Linked DNA regions of Cystobacter fuscus DSM 2262. The protein of the gene in region 1 binds, or shares a complex with, the protein of each later gene. Links are inferred from orthologs where the notes say so. Each region holds a gene or a part of one and is shown on either strand. Other genes may lie near its edges.

Region 1 (7,449 bases):
TGTGGTCGGGACAACGTGGGGACGTGAATCCCGCCAGGTCCGGAAGGAAGCAACGGTAGCGCACCTCCGCGTGTGTCCCGGCCGTTCTTGTGAAGGAGCCGAGCCCCCTGCCCAGGGAGTTCGGCTCCTTCTTTTTTGGGGCCGCCCGCTTCGCCGCCCGCTCAGGGCCGCGTGAGCAGCGTCTCGCGCCCCACCCGCCCCATCACCTGGAAGCCCGCCGCCTGGAGTTCGGCGAGCGCCCGGCCGTCGAAGGTGACGGCGCGGTTGAAGCGCGCGTCCCGCATGGCCCGCTGGAAGTTCGCGTCCTGGGGCCAGTCGCACGTCATCCAGGGGATGTTCTTGCCGATGTAGAAGAAGCCCCCGGCGCCCCACAGCCCCTCGTTGACGATGAGCAGGCCCCGGGTGCCCTCGTCCCGGGTGGCCGAGACGATGGCCCGGAACTGGTCCCCGCGCAGGTCCTCCGAGAGCAGGAAGACGCCCGGCACCACCGCGGTGAGCAGGAGCAGCGCGCCCCCCACCGCTCGCCAGGCCGTCGCCCCGCGAGACACCACGAAGCCCGCGGCCACTGGGGCGGCGGCCAGCACGAGCAGCAACAGCCCCGGGTAGAGGAAGCGCTCCTCCTTGTGGGCGGTGAAGAGGAGCGCGGCGAAGTAGCCCACCGCGCACAGCCCCGGCAGGGACAGGGAGGGCCGCTGGCGCCAGGCCGCCCAGGCCAGGGGGGCCACCAGCCAGATCCACCCGGGCAGGCCGCGCAGCCAGGGCCCCAGGTAGTAGGAGGGGGGCGAGGCACCAAACTGGCGCGCCGCCTGACCCGAGAGGACGTTGAAGTCGACGTAGGCCAGGAACGAGTGGAAGGGCCGGCCCCACGTCACCTGGTCGAGCACTCCCAACCCCACGGCGACGACACCTCCCGCGAGGCAGGTCCAGGCGAGGGTCCGCCACCGCCGGGCCCCCACCAGCCAGGCGAGCGCCATCAGCACCATCACCGCCGAGCCATAGCGCACCACCACCGCCAGTCCCAGGGCCGCTCCGCCCACCAGGCCCCCGCGCGCGGAGCGCTCCGGACGGTCCAGCGCCTCCATGGCCACCACCAGGAAGGCGGCGGAGAGCGACTCCCCCAGCGTGCGGCCCGCGAAGACGAGCACCGGGCCATAGAGGCCCATGGCGAGCATCGCGAGCAGTCCGCCTCGAGGTCCGACGCGCCGCTCGGCGAAGCGGTACGCGGCCCACAACATCCACCCGTGCAGGGCCACCTGCGGCACGGCGAGCAGGGCCCGGTAGGCCACCGGGTGCGTGAGGCCCAGCAGCGAGGCGAGGCGCAGGAGCCCCGAGGCCACCAGGGGCGCGGCCCAGTTGCGCAGGCCCACGCGCCACTCCCATGCCAGCACGCCATAGCCGTGGGTCCGGAACCAGGCCGGCTCCAACAACTGGTACACCTCATCCGGGTGGATGCGCCCGAGCTGCGCCACCGCGAGCAGCGCCGGCAACAGGGCCACGCCCGCCCCCACCCATGGACCCCACGCTGGCGCGCCCCCCTGGTGGGCGGTCACGTCGGACACGGGTTCAGGGGTGGCGGCAAGTGGGGGCAGCGGCGCGGGAACGGTCATCGGGAGGCTCGGACGCGACTCTCCCTGGCCTCCCGGGCGAGCGCAAGGCGGGCGACGCCTCCGACCCCGAGTGAAGGGCCCGACTCCCGGAGTGGTCTCCCCCTTTTCCGGGAAGTGACTTGGAAAGTCGAGTGGGACGCGCGGAAGACGTGCGTTGGCGAGGACGCCATGGTTAGATTCACCTACCCCCATGAGCTACCTCGTTCTCGCCCGTAAATGGCGCCCGCAGACTTTCGACGACATGACCGGCCAGGAGCACGTGGTCCGCACCGTCGCCAACGCCATCAAGATGGACCGGGTGGCGCACGCCTATCTGTTCTGCGGACCACGAGGCGTGGGCAAGACGACCGCCGCCCGTCTGCTCGCCAAGGCCCTCAACTGCGAGAAGGGGCCCACCGCCAACCCCTGTGACACCTGCCAGGCGTGCCGGGAGATCGCCGCGGGCACCTCGGTGGACGTGGCGGAGATCGACGGCGCCTCGAACAACGGCGTGGAGAACGTCCGGGAGATCCGCGAGAACGCCAAGTACCTGCCGCAGCGCGACCGGCACAAGATCTACATCATCGACGAGGTCCACATGCTCTCGGGGGCGGCGTTCAACGCGCTCCTCAAGACGCTGGAGGAGCCGCCCGGCCACGTGAAGTTCATCTTCGCGACCACCGAGGCGCACAAGCTCCCGGACACCATCCTCTCGCGCTGCCAGCGCCACAACTTCCGGCGCATCCCCGCCAAGGTGATGCTCGATCGGCTCAAGTACATCTGCGAGCAGGAGAAGGTCGCCATCTCCGAGCGGGCGCTCTCCATGGTGGTGCGCCAGTCCGAGGGCGGCATGCGCGACTCGCTCAGCCTCCTGGATCAGATCTTCTCCGCCTGTGGCGCCAACCCCAGCGACGAGGCCGTGGCCGATGCCCTGGGCGCCATCGATCGCACGGTGGTGCAGGACTTCGCCGAGGCCCTGGTGCGCAAGGACGCCAAGCGCGTGCTCGAGCGCGTGGAGGAGGTCTTCAACCGCGGCACGGATCTCAAGCGGCTCACGGAGGAGCTCGCCCTGCAGCTGCGCCACCTCTTCGTGGCCAAGACGCTGGGCGAGGCCCCCACGGAGCTCGCCGAGACCGAGCGCACCGCGCTCAGCGCGCTCGCCAAGGACGCGGACGCGGCGCAGATCTCCCGGCTCTTCGACATCGTGCACGGGTGCGTGTGGGAGGTGTCGCGCGCGGCCCAACCCCGGCTCGCGCTGGAGATGGCACTGCTCAAGGCCATCCAGCTCTCGCCCGCCGGCTCCATCCCGGACCTGCTCGCGCGCGTGGATCGTCTCGCCGCCGGCCTGGGCGCCGAGGACGGCCACAAGGTAGCCCCTGGAGCGCCCGGAGGTCGCTCCAGCCCGGCCAACTTTCGCGCCCACTGAGCGCGCGCCCACACCCGCCCCCCGCCCTCCCGTGGCCGAGCCCCCGCGCCCGGCCGCGATCGCCCGCGACATGCCTCCGGCGAGCCCCGTGCCCGCTCCCCCCGTGGTGCGCGTGACGAACGTGCGGCCTCCACCGCGAGCACCGCTTCCCGCTCCGGAGCCGCCCCCCGTCGACGACGAGCGCTACTTTCCCGAGGAAGGCCCGGCCGACGGCTGCGCGTCCGGCGAGTGCCTCCCGGAGGAGCCTCCCCCGCCCCAGAGCGAGTTCGCCCCCTCGAGCGAACCCGAGCCCCCGCCTCCGGAGGCCCCGTCCATCGAGCCCACCCCCCACCGGGGAGCGCCCCCTCCCCCGACGTCCATGGCCATCTCCGGCCGCGACAATCCCCGGCGTCCGCTCCAGGACCGGTGGCGCGCGGCCGTGGACACCATGCGCGAGGCCTCGGGCCGGCATGCCAAATCGCTCGCCTGTGGCCGCCTCTTGTGGATCCGCGAGGGAGAGGTGGCCATCGCCTACCCGCCCAAGGATGGCTTCCACAAGGCCACGGTCTCGGGCAGCGGGCGCGCCATCGTCGAGAAGGCGCTCTCCGAGCACTTCGGCCGCCCCACGAAGCTCGTGGTGCAGGACTGCGCGGAGGGCGACAAGGCCGAGGCGGCCAATGGCCCGGGCCCGGGCGCGGGACTCATCAGCCTCGCCGAGCAGGATGCCTCCGAGCGGGCCGCGTACGAGAAGAGCACCGAGGGCCGGGTGCGCGCCCATCCCGCGGTGCGGGCCACCCTCAAGCTGCTCGGCGGGGAGATCGAACACATCCAGGTCTACGATCTGCCCGTGCGTCCGGTGGCTGCCCCGACGAGCGAGTCTCCTGACGAGAGCCCCTGACAACGCGCTCGACGGACGCTAGGGTGCGCGCTCCGACTCACCCCGAGCGGGCGCGTGTCCTGCCCGCTCGCACGCCCCAAGAGGAAGCACATGCCCGGCATCGACCTGAACTACTTCATCCGTCAGGCCAACAAGCTCACGGAGAAGATCGAGCAGCGCAAGAAGGAGTTGGCCGAGGAGACCGTCGAGGCGCAGGCCGGCGACGGCCGGGTCAAGGTGGTGGCCAACTGCGTGCAGGAAGTGCGCAGCATCAAGATCGACAAGTCCCTGGTGGACCCGAACGACCTGGGCCTGCTGGAGGACCTGGTGACCGCCGCCGTCAACGCTGCCCTGGCGAGCAGCCGCGAGAAGATGCAGCGGGAGTTGGGCAAGATCTCGGGCGGGGTGAAGATCCCCGGTGTTACGTGAGCTCGAATGACGCCTGATCCTCTCAACCGCCTGGTCGCCCAGCTCGCGAAGCTCCCCGGCATCGGGGAGAAGACCGCCCAGCGCCTCGCCTTCCACATCCTGCGCGCCCCGGGCGAATACGCCATGGACTTGTCGCAGGCCATCCGCGAGGTGAAGGAGAAGGTGCACCTGTGTGGCCGGTGCTTCTCCCTCACCGACACGCACCTGTGCGGCTTCTGCCAGGACCAGCGGCGCGATGACCGCGTGGTGTGCGTGGTGGAGTCCTTCGCGGACCTGATGGCCCTGGAGCGCACGCGCGAGTTCAAGGGGCGCTACCACGTGCTGCACGGCGTGCTCTCGCCGCTGGACGGCGTGGGGCCCGAGCAGCTGCGCATCAAGGAGCTGCTCGAGCGGCTCGGGGACGGGCGGGTGGAGGAAATCATCCTCGCCACCAATCCGGACGTGGAGGGCGAGGCCACGGCGCTCTACCTCACGCGCCTGCTCAAGCCCGCGGGCATCCGCGTGAGCCGCATCGCCCAGGGTCTGCCCATGGGAGGGGACCTCGAGTACGCCGACCAGGCCACGCTCGCCAAGGCCCTCAGCGCCCGGCGCGATCTCTAGCGTCCCGGACGGGCTAGCGCGTGACGCGATAGCCCAGCGGCAACACCACCGTCACCGCGTCACCCCGGTGCGCGGGAAAGCGCAACCGGTTCAACCGCTGCTCCAGGCACTTGCCCAGCGGACGCTCCGCCAGAGCCCCCTGGGTGCTCGTCTCCGCCCGGCCCGAGGGCTGGATGGTGAAGCGCATCCGCACCTCGCCCTCGTCCGCGCGCAGGTCCTCCTTGTGCCGCTCGAAGCATGGCAGGTAGCTCGCCCGGTTGCGCGTCACCACGCGCTGGACGTCCGCGACCTCCAACGAGGCGGGCACCTTGCCCTTGCCCGGCACGGACGCTTGCCGGGAGGAGCCCCGCCCCGCCTGCCGTGTCCTGGGCGTCTCCTTCCCGGCGGGCTCCGGGGGAGGCGAAGGGGGTTGCGTCCCCGCGTCCGGGAGGGCCTCGGGTGCCGGGGACGGTGTCACCTGCGCCGCGGAGGTCGGCCCCTCGACGGGGGGAAGCACCGGGGCGGAGGCCGGGCGCGAGAAGAGCACGGCCCCCCCGCCCACCAGGCTCAGCGCCAGCGCCCCGGCGGCCCACGGCAGCCACCCGCCCGGCGGCCCGGGCCTCCGTCGCGGAGCGCCCGTGACCATCGGAGAGCGCACCACCTTGGAGCCGCCCCCCTTGCCGGACGGGTCGAACGGCGGGACGAACGTCTTCTCCCGGTAGCGCTCCTCGCCCACGCTCGCGCGCAGGTACGCGGCGAGCTGGGCGGGGGTCGCCGGAGGGTACTCCCGCGCCAGCAGCCGCTCGAGCGCGTCGGCGAACTCGGCGGCGGAGCCATGGCGGCGCGCGGGCGCGGGGGCCATCGCCTTGAGCACCACCGCCTCCAACTCCGGGGACAGCTCGGGCCGCAAGGCGCGCGGCCGCGGGAAGTCCCCCTCGCGCAGCGCATCCAGCACCGCCGCGTCGCGCTCCCGGGCGAAGGGCCGCACATGGGTGAGGGCCTCGTAGAGGCACACGCCCAGCGAGAAGACATCCGCGCGCCGGTCCACCGCGCCGCCCAGGGCCTGCTCGGGCGCCATGTAGATGACCTTGCCCTTCATCTCTCCCGGGCGCGTGGCGGCCCCTCCCGCCTGGGCGACGCCGAAGTCCAGCACCTTCACCTGCCCCTCGAACGTCACGTACAGGTTGGAGGGCGACACATCGCGGTGGACGATGTTCAGCGGCTGGCCCGAGGCGTCGACGAAGTCGTGTGCGTAGTGCAGCCCGCGCGCCGCGTCGGCGAGCACCCGCAGCACCAGGGGCACCGGCATGAACTCCCGGCGCAGGCTCGCCAGGCGCACCAGGGTGGAGAAGTCCTCGCCGGCGAGCCACTCCATGCAGAGGTAGGCGCGGCCCTCCACGCTCCCCTGCTCGTACACGCGCACCAGGTGGGAGTGGACCAGTTGCGTCGCCAGGCGGCCCTCCTGGCGCAACATCTCCAGGAAGTCCGGCTGGCCCACCAGCGCCTGCCGGATCCGCTTGATGACGACCTCACGCGCCCCGTCCTGTCCGTCCGCGCGCCGGGCGAGGAAGATCTCCGCCATTCCGCCCTCGGCCAGCTTGCGCCGGAGCACGTATGGCCCGAAGACCTGGCGTATCCATGGGCCCGGAGCGGTGGGGTCCGCCGGGGGGGGAGGGGTTGGCGTCATGGGCAAGCGGGGCGTGTTCGCCTTCGCACACGGGGGGACGCCTGGCCTGGAACCCGCCCCCCCGCCGAGCGCAAGAAGGAGGGGGAGACACGCGTTCGAAGTTCGAGCGGACCCCGATGGGCGCAGTATAGTGGATACCGGATGATTTCCCCGGTAATGGGTGGACTCGTCCGGAATTTTGAAATCCCCTTCGCATGGATGATGCTCCCCTCCTGATGACGGCCTTCCCCTCCCCCCTGCACGCGCACGGGCGCCCGACGCGCGGACCCCTCCGCACAGAAGGTGGCGGCTTCTTGCGGGGTGGCAGGGGCTTTGCTAAAGCTCCCCGGGTCGGGAGCACCGCACCTAACCTCCGAAATTCACTCCGGAAACCGGCAGGGGCCGCCGCAGCACAGGTCGAGCGAGACGCGTAGGAGCGTAAACGCCCATGGGCACGCAATTGGTGATGTACGAAGAGGAGTTCACCAAGATCAACGCGGTTTGCGACCGGCTGACCAAGGACGCGAACGCGAAGGTGGTGTTCCTCGTCGACAAGAACGGTCAGCTCATCTCTTCCGCGGGGCAGACCCAGAACATCGACACCACGTCACTGGCCTCGCTGACGGCCGGCAACGTGGCGGCGATGGGCGGCCTGGCCAAGCTGATTGGCGAGAACGAGTTCCCCCATCAGTTCCACGAGGGGGCCAAGGACTCGCTCTACATGACCATCGTGGGCAGCCGCGTGGTCCTGGTCGTCATCTTCGACAACCGCACGAGTCTCGGCCTGGTGCGCTTGCGCATCAAGAAGGCCAGCGACGAACTGACCAAGATCTTCGAGAGCCTCGTGAAGAAGACCGATGGTCCCGGTGTCGGCTCTCCGTTCGCCGAGATTTCCGACGACGATATC
Region 2 (2,794 bases), on another replicon or contig:
TGCAGCCCGTGCACCCCCTGCCCCATCGCATCCACCGTGTAGTCCAGCGCCGCCTTCAGGTTGCGATTCTGCAGGGCCTCGGACAGCTCGAAGAACTCCTCCTCGCGCGTGTGCGCCACCAGCAGCGCCACGTCCGCCGCCTCGATGGTGGAGCCCTCCGCGTACGTCGCCAGCTTCTCCAGCTCGGACTGCAACAGCCGCACGTTGCCGCCAATGCGCTCCTTGAGCAGGTCCGCCGCGGCCTTGCTCAACTTCTTCTTGAACGGCCAGAGGAATTCCTCGGCGAGCGGGCCGATCTCCAGGTCCTTGTGCCGCGAGGCCACCTTGCGCTCGACGAGCCGGCCCTTGTCCGCCGCGAGCTTCACCAGCGGGTTCTTCGCGTCCACGTCCGAGGCCGCCATCACCAGCGTGTGCCCCGGCGGCAGGCCCTTCTCGAAGAGGGTCAGCAGCGCGCTCGCATCCCCCTCGGGGGCGCTGATGCGCTCCTCCCGGCAGAACGCGGCCACCTCCTTGAGGAAGAGCAGATCCGCCTCCGCCAGCTCGACGTTGAGCTCCTCCTTCCACTCCTCCGCCGAGGGCGCCCCTGGAGCTTCGGGGTCCAACTGCGCCACGCCCCACCCCGCCCGGGCCGCCAGCGCGAGCAGCCGCCGTGCGCCCTCCTTGCGCTTGCCCGCCGTCCATGCCTCGCGCGCCTTGCCCAGCGCGTTGCCCCGGCCCTTCTTGGGCGCGAGGAACTCCGGGTCGCGCACCAGCACCACCTTGCGCCCGGGAAACAGCGGCATCGTGGCCAGCTCCTGCGCCACCTCGCGCGGCGAGCCCGCGTCCAGCACCGCGAAGTTCAGCCCCGCGGACGCATCCGGCAGCAGCGCCTTCACCAGCTCGTCCGCGCCCTTGCGCACGAGGTACTCCTCGCCCCACAGCAGGTAGAGCGGATGCACCACCTTGCCCGCCCGCGCCTCGTCCAGCACGTCCTCGATGTCCGCGCTCATCGCCCCTCCAGCAATTCAATGAGCATCCGCTCCAGTTGCAGCCGGGGCGAGCCGTTGCGCTCCACGATGGTCGCCCGCGCCTTGTCCAGCAGCGCGTGCCGCCGGTGGAGCATCGACTCGTGCGTGCGCGCCGCCACCTCGTGCGCGAGCGCGTCCAGGTCCCGGTTGGCCAGGCGCTCCCCTCCCACCTTCGCCATCGCCACGTCGCGCGTCCACAGCGAGAGGATGGAGAGCGCCTGCTCCGCGTCCTCGCGCGACTCGCCGAACGTGGCGGCCCAGCGCAGCATCGCGCTCGGCTCTCCGGGCTTGAGCGCCTCGAACGAGGCGATGACGTCCTTACGGGCCGCGAGCGCCTTCAAGTCCAACGCCATGGCCCGGCCGAGGCTGCCTCCGGCCATCACCGCCGCGAGCATGGCCGTCGGCTCGTCCAGCTTGCGCTCCTTCTGGAGGCGCTCGGCCACGAGCTCCACGGGCAGCGGGCCGAAGGACACCTTGGAGCAGCGGCTGCGGATGGTGGGCAGCATCTTGTCCGGAGCCGAGGCGAGCAGGATGAGCGTGGTCTCCGCGGGGGGCTCCTCGAGCGTCTTGAGGAAGGCGTTCTGCGCCTGGGCATTCATCTGGTGCGCGTCCACCACGATGGCCACCTTGCGCTTGGACTCGAGGCCCCGCAGGCAGATGCGCTCGAGCAGGGAGCGGATCTGATCCACGCGGATGTCCCGGCTGGGCGTGGTGGCGAAGTCCGAGCGGCCCGCGAGGCCGCGCTCCACGCGCTCGGCGTCGGGCATGAGCCAGGACACGTCCGGGTGGGCGCCCTTGGCGATGCGGGTGCAGCTCGAGCAGGTGCCACAGCCCACGTCGGGCTGCTCGGGACAGGTGAGCGCCTGGGCGAGCCCCACGGCGGTGAGCTCCTTGCCCACGCCCTCGGGCCCGGCGAAGAGGTAGGCGTGATGAACCGAGCCACCCCGAAGCGCCGACTGGAGCGCGTCGATGGCGCGTGGCTGTCCGACGACCGATGCCAACGTCATGGGGGTGTGTATCCCCGCTCGCGTCCCACCCGTCAACCACTCAGGGGGTAGAGCGCGCCTGGCCCGCCCGGCCCACCCTCCCGGCTCCCGGCCAATGGCGCAGGCGGGCCGTGGCAGGCACCGGGCTCACTTGCTCCAACAGGTGGCGTACGCGGTCCGTCCGCACTTGGCATTGGCGTAGCTCTGGCACTGGCCGTAATCCACGACGCCCGCGCCCACCGCGGACCATTGGGTCGCACTGCTGGTGCACTTCCAGGTACAGAGGCGCGCGCCCGAGTCCCAGCCTTCACACACCGCGCTCTCGGTCGTGCCGAGCTGCTCCTGGGCGTCCATCTCCTCGGGGAGTGGACCGCCACAGGCGGCGAGGAGGACACCAGACACGAGGCCAAGCAGCAGGGTCTTCATCTTCATGGAGCAATCCTTGGGGTAGGAGGGTTCACAGGGGAGCGATGGGGGTGCTCACTTGCTCCAGCACGCGCCATACGCGGTCCGTCCACACTGGCCGTTGGCGTATTCCTGACACTGGCCGTAGCTCACCGTGGCCGAGGTCGTCCACCACGTGGAGTAGCTGTAGCACTGGAAGGAACACTTGCGCGCGCCCGAGTCCCAGCCCTCACACAGGGCGCCCTGGGTCGTGCCGAGCTCCTCCGCCGGTGCCTGAACGTCCTCGGGACCGGGGCCACCACACGCGATCATCAGGCCAGACACAAAACCCAGCATCAGCATCTTCATCTTCATGTGGAGTTCCCCTCTGGAGGCGCCGCTGGAATCGGGCGCGGC

What was found. Proteins that work in one complex are often made in the same cells at the same time.
Region 2: dnaX (region 1) and holB share a complex: the UniProt entries of both Bacillus subtilis proteins name them as parts of the DNA clamp loading complex. The link is inferred for Cystobacter fuscus DSM 2262 from one-to-one orthologs.

The regions. Positions count from the first base shown.
Region 1 is NZ_ANAH02000009.1:454,806-462,254, reverse strand. The notes cover bases 1,097-3,904. They hold dnaX (DNA polymerase III subunit gamma/tau), read left to right. Parts: upstream 1,097-1,797; coding sequence 1,798-3,012; downstream 3,013-3,904. Other genes in these bases: D187_RS18150 (hypothetical protein), read left to right, coding at 3,083-3,889; D187_RS18160 (glycosyltransferase family protein), read right to left, coding at 1,097-1,607. Outside these bases: more of D187_RS18160, read right to left, coding at 162-1,096; D187_RS18145 (YbaB/EbfC family nucleoid-associated protein), read left to right, coding at 3,980-4,297; recombination mediator RecR, read left to right, coding at 4,304-4,897; D187_RS18135 (protein kinase domain-containing protein), read right to left, coding at 4,911-6,488; gliding-motility regulator GTPase-activating protein MglB, read left to right, coding at 6,991-7,449. UniProt on the Bacillus subtilis protein: Part of the beta sliding clamp loading complex, which hydrolyzes ATP to load the beta clamp onto primed DNA to form the DNA replication pre-initiation complex.
Region 2 is NZ_ANAH02000005.1:157,429-160,222, forward strand. It holds holB (DNA polymerase III subunit delta'), read right to left. Parts: upstream 2,015-2,794; coding sequence 986-2,014; downstream 1-985. Other genes in the region: holA (DNA polymerase III subunit delta), read right to left, coding at 1-989; D187_RS08210 (hypothetical protein), read right to left, coding at 2,141-2,425; D187_RS08215 (hypothetical protein), read right to left, coding at 2,474-2,752. UniProt on the Bacillus subtilis protein: DNA polymerase III is a complex, multichain enzyme responsible for most of the replicative synthesis in bacteria.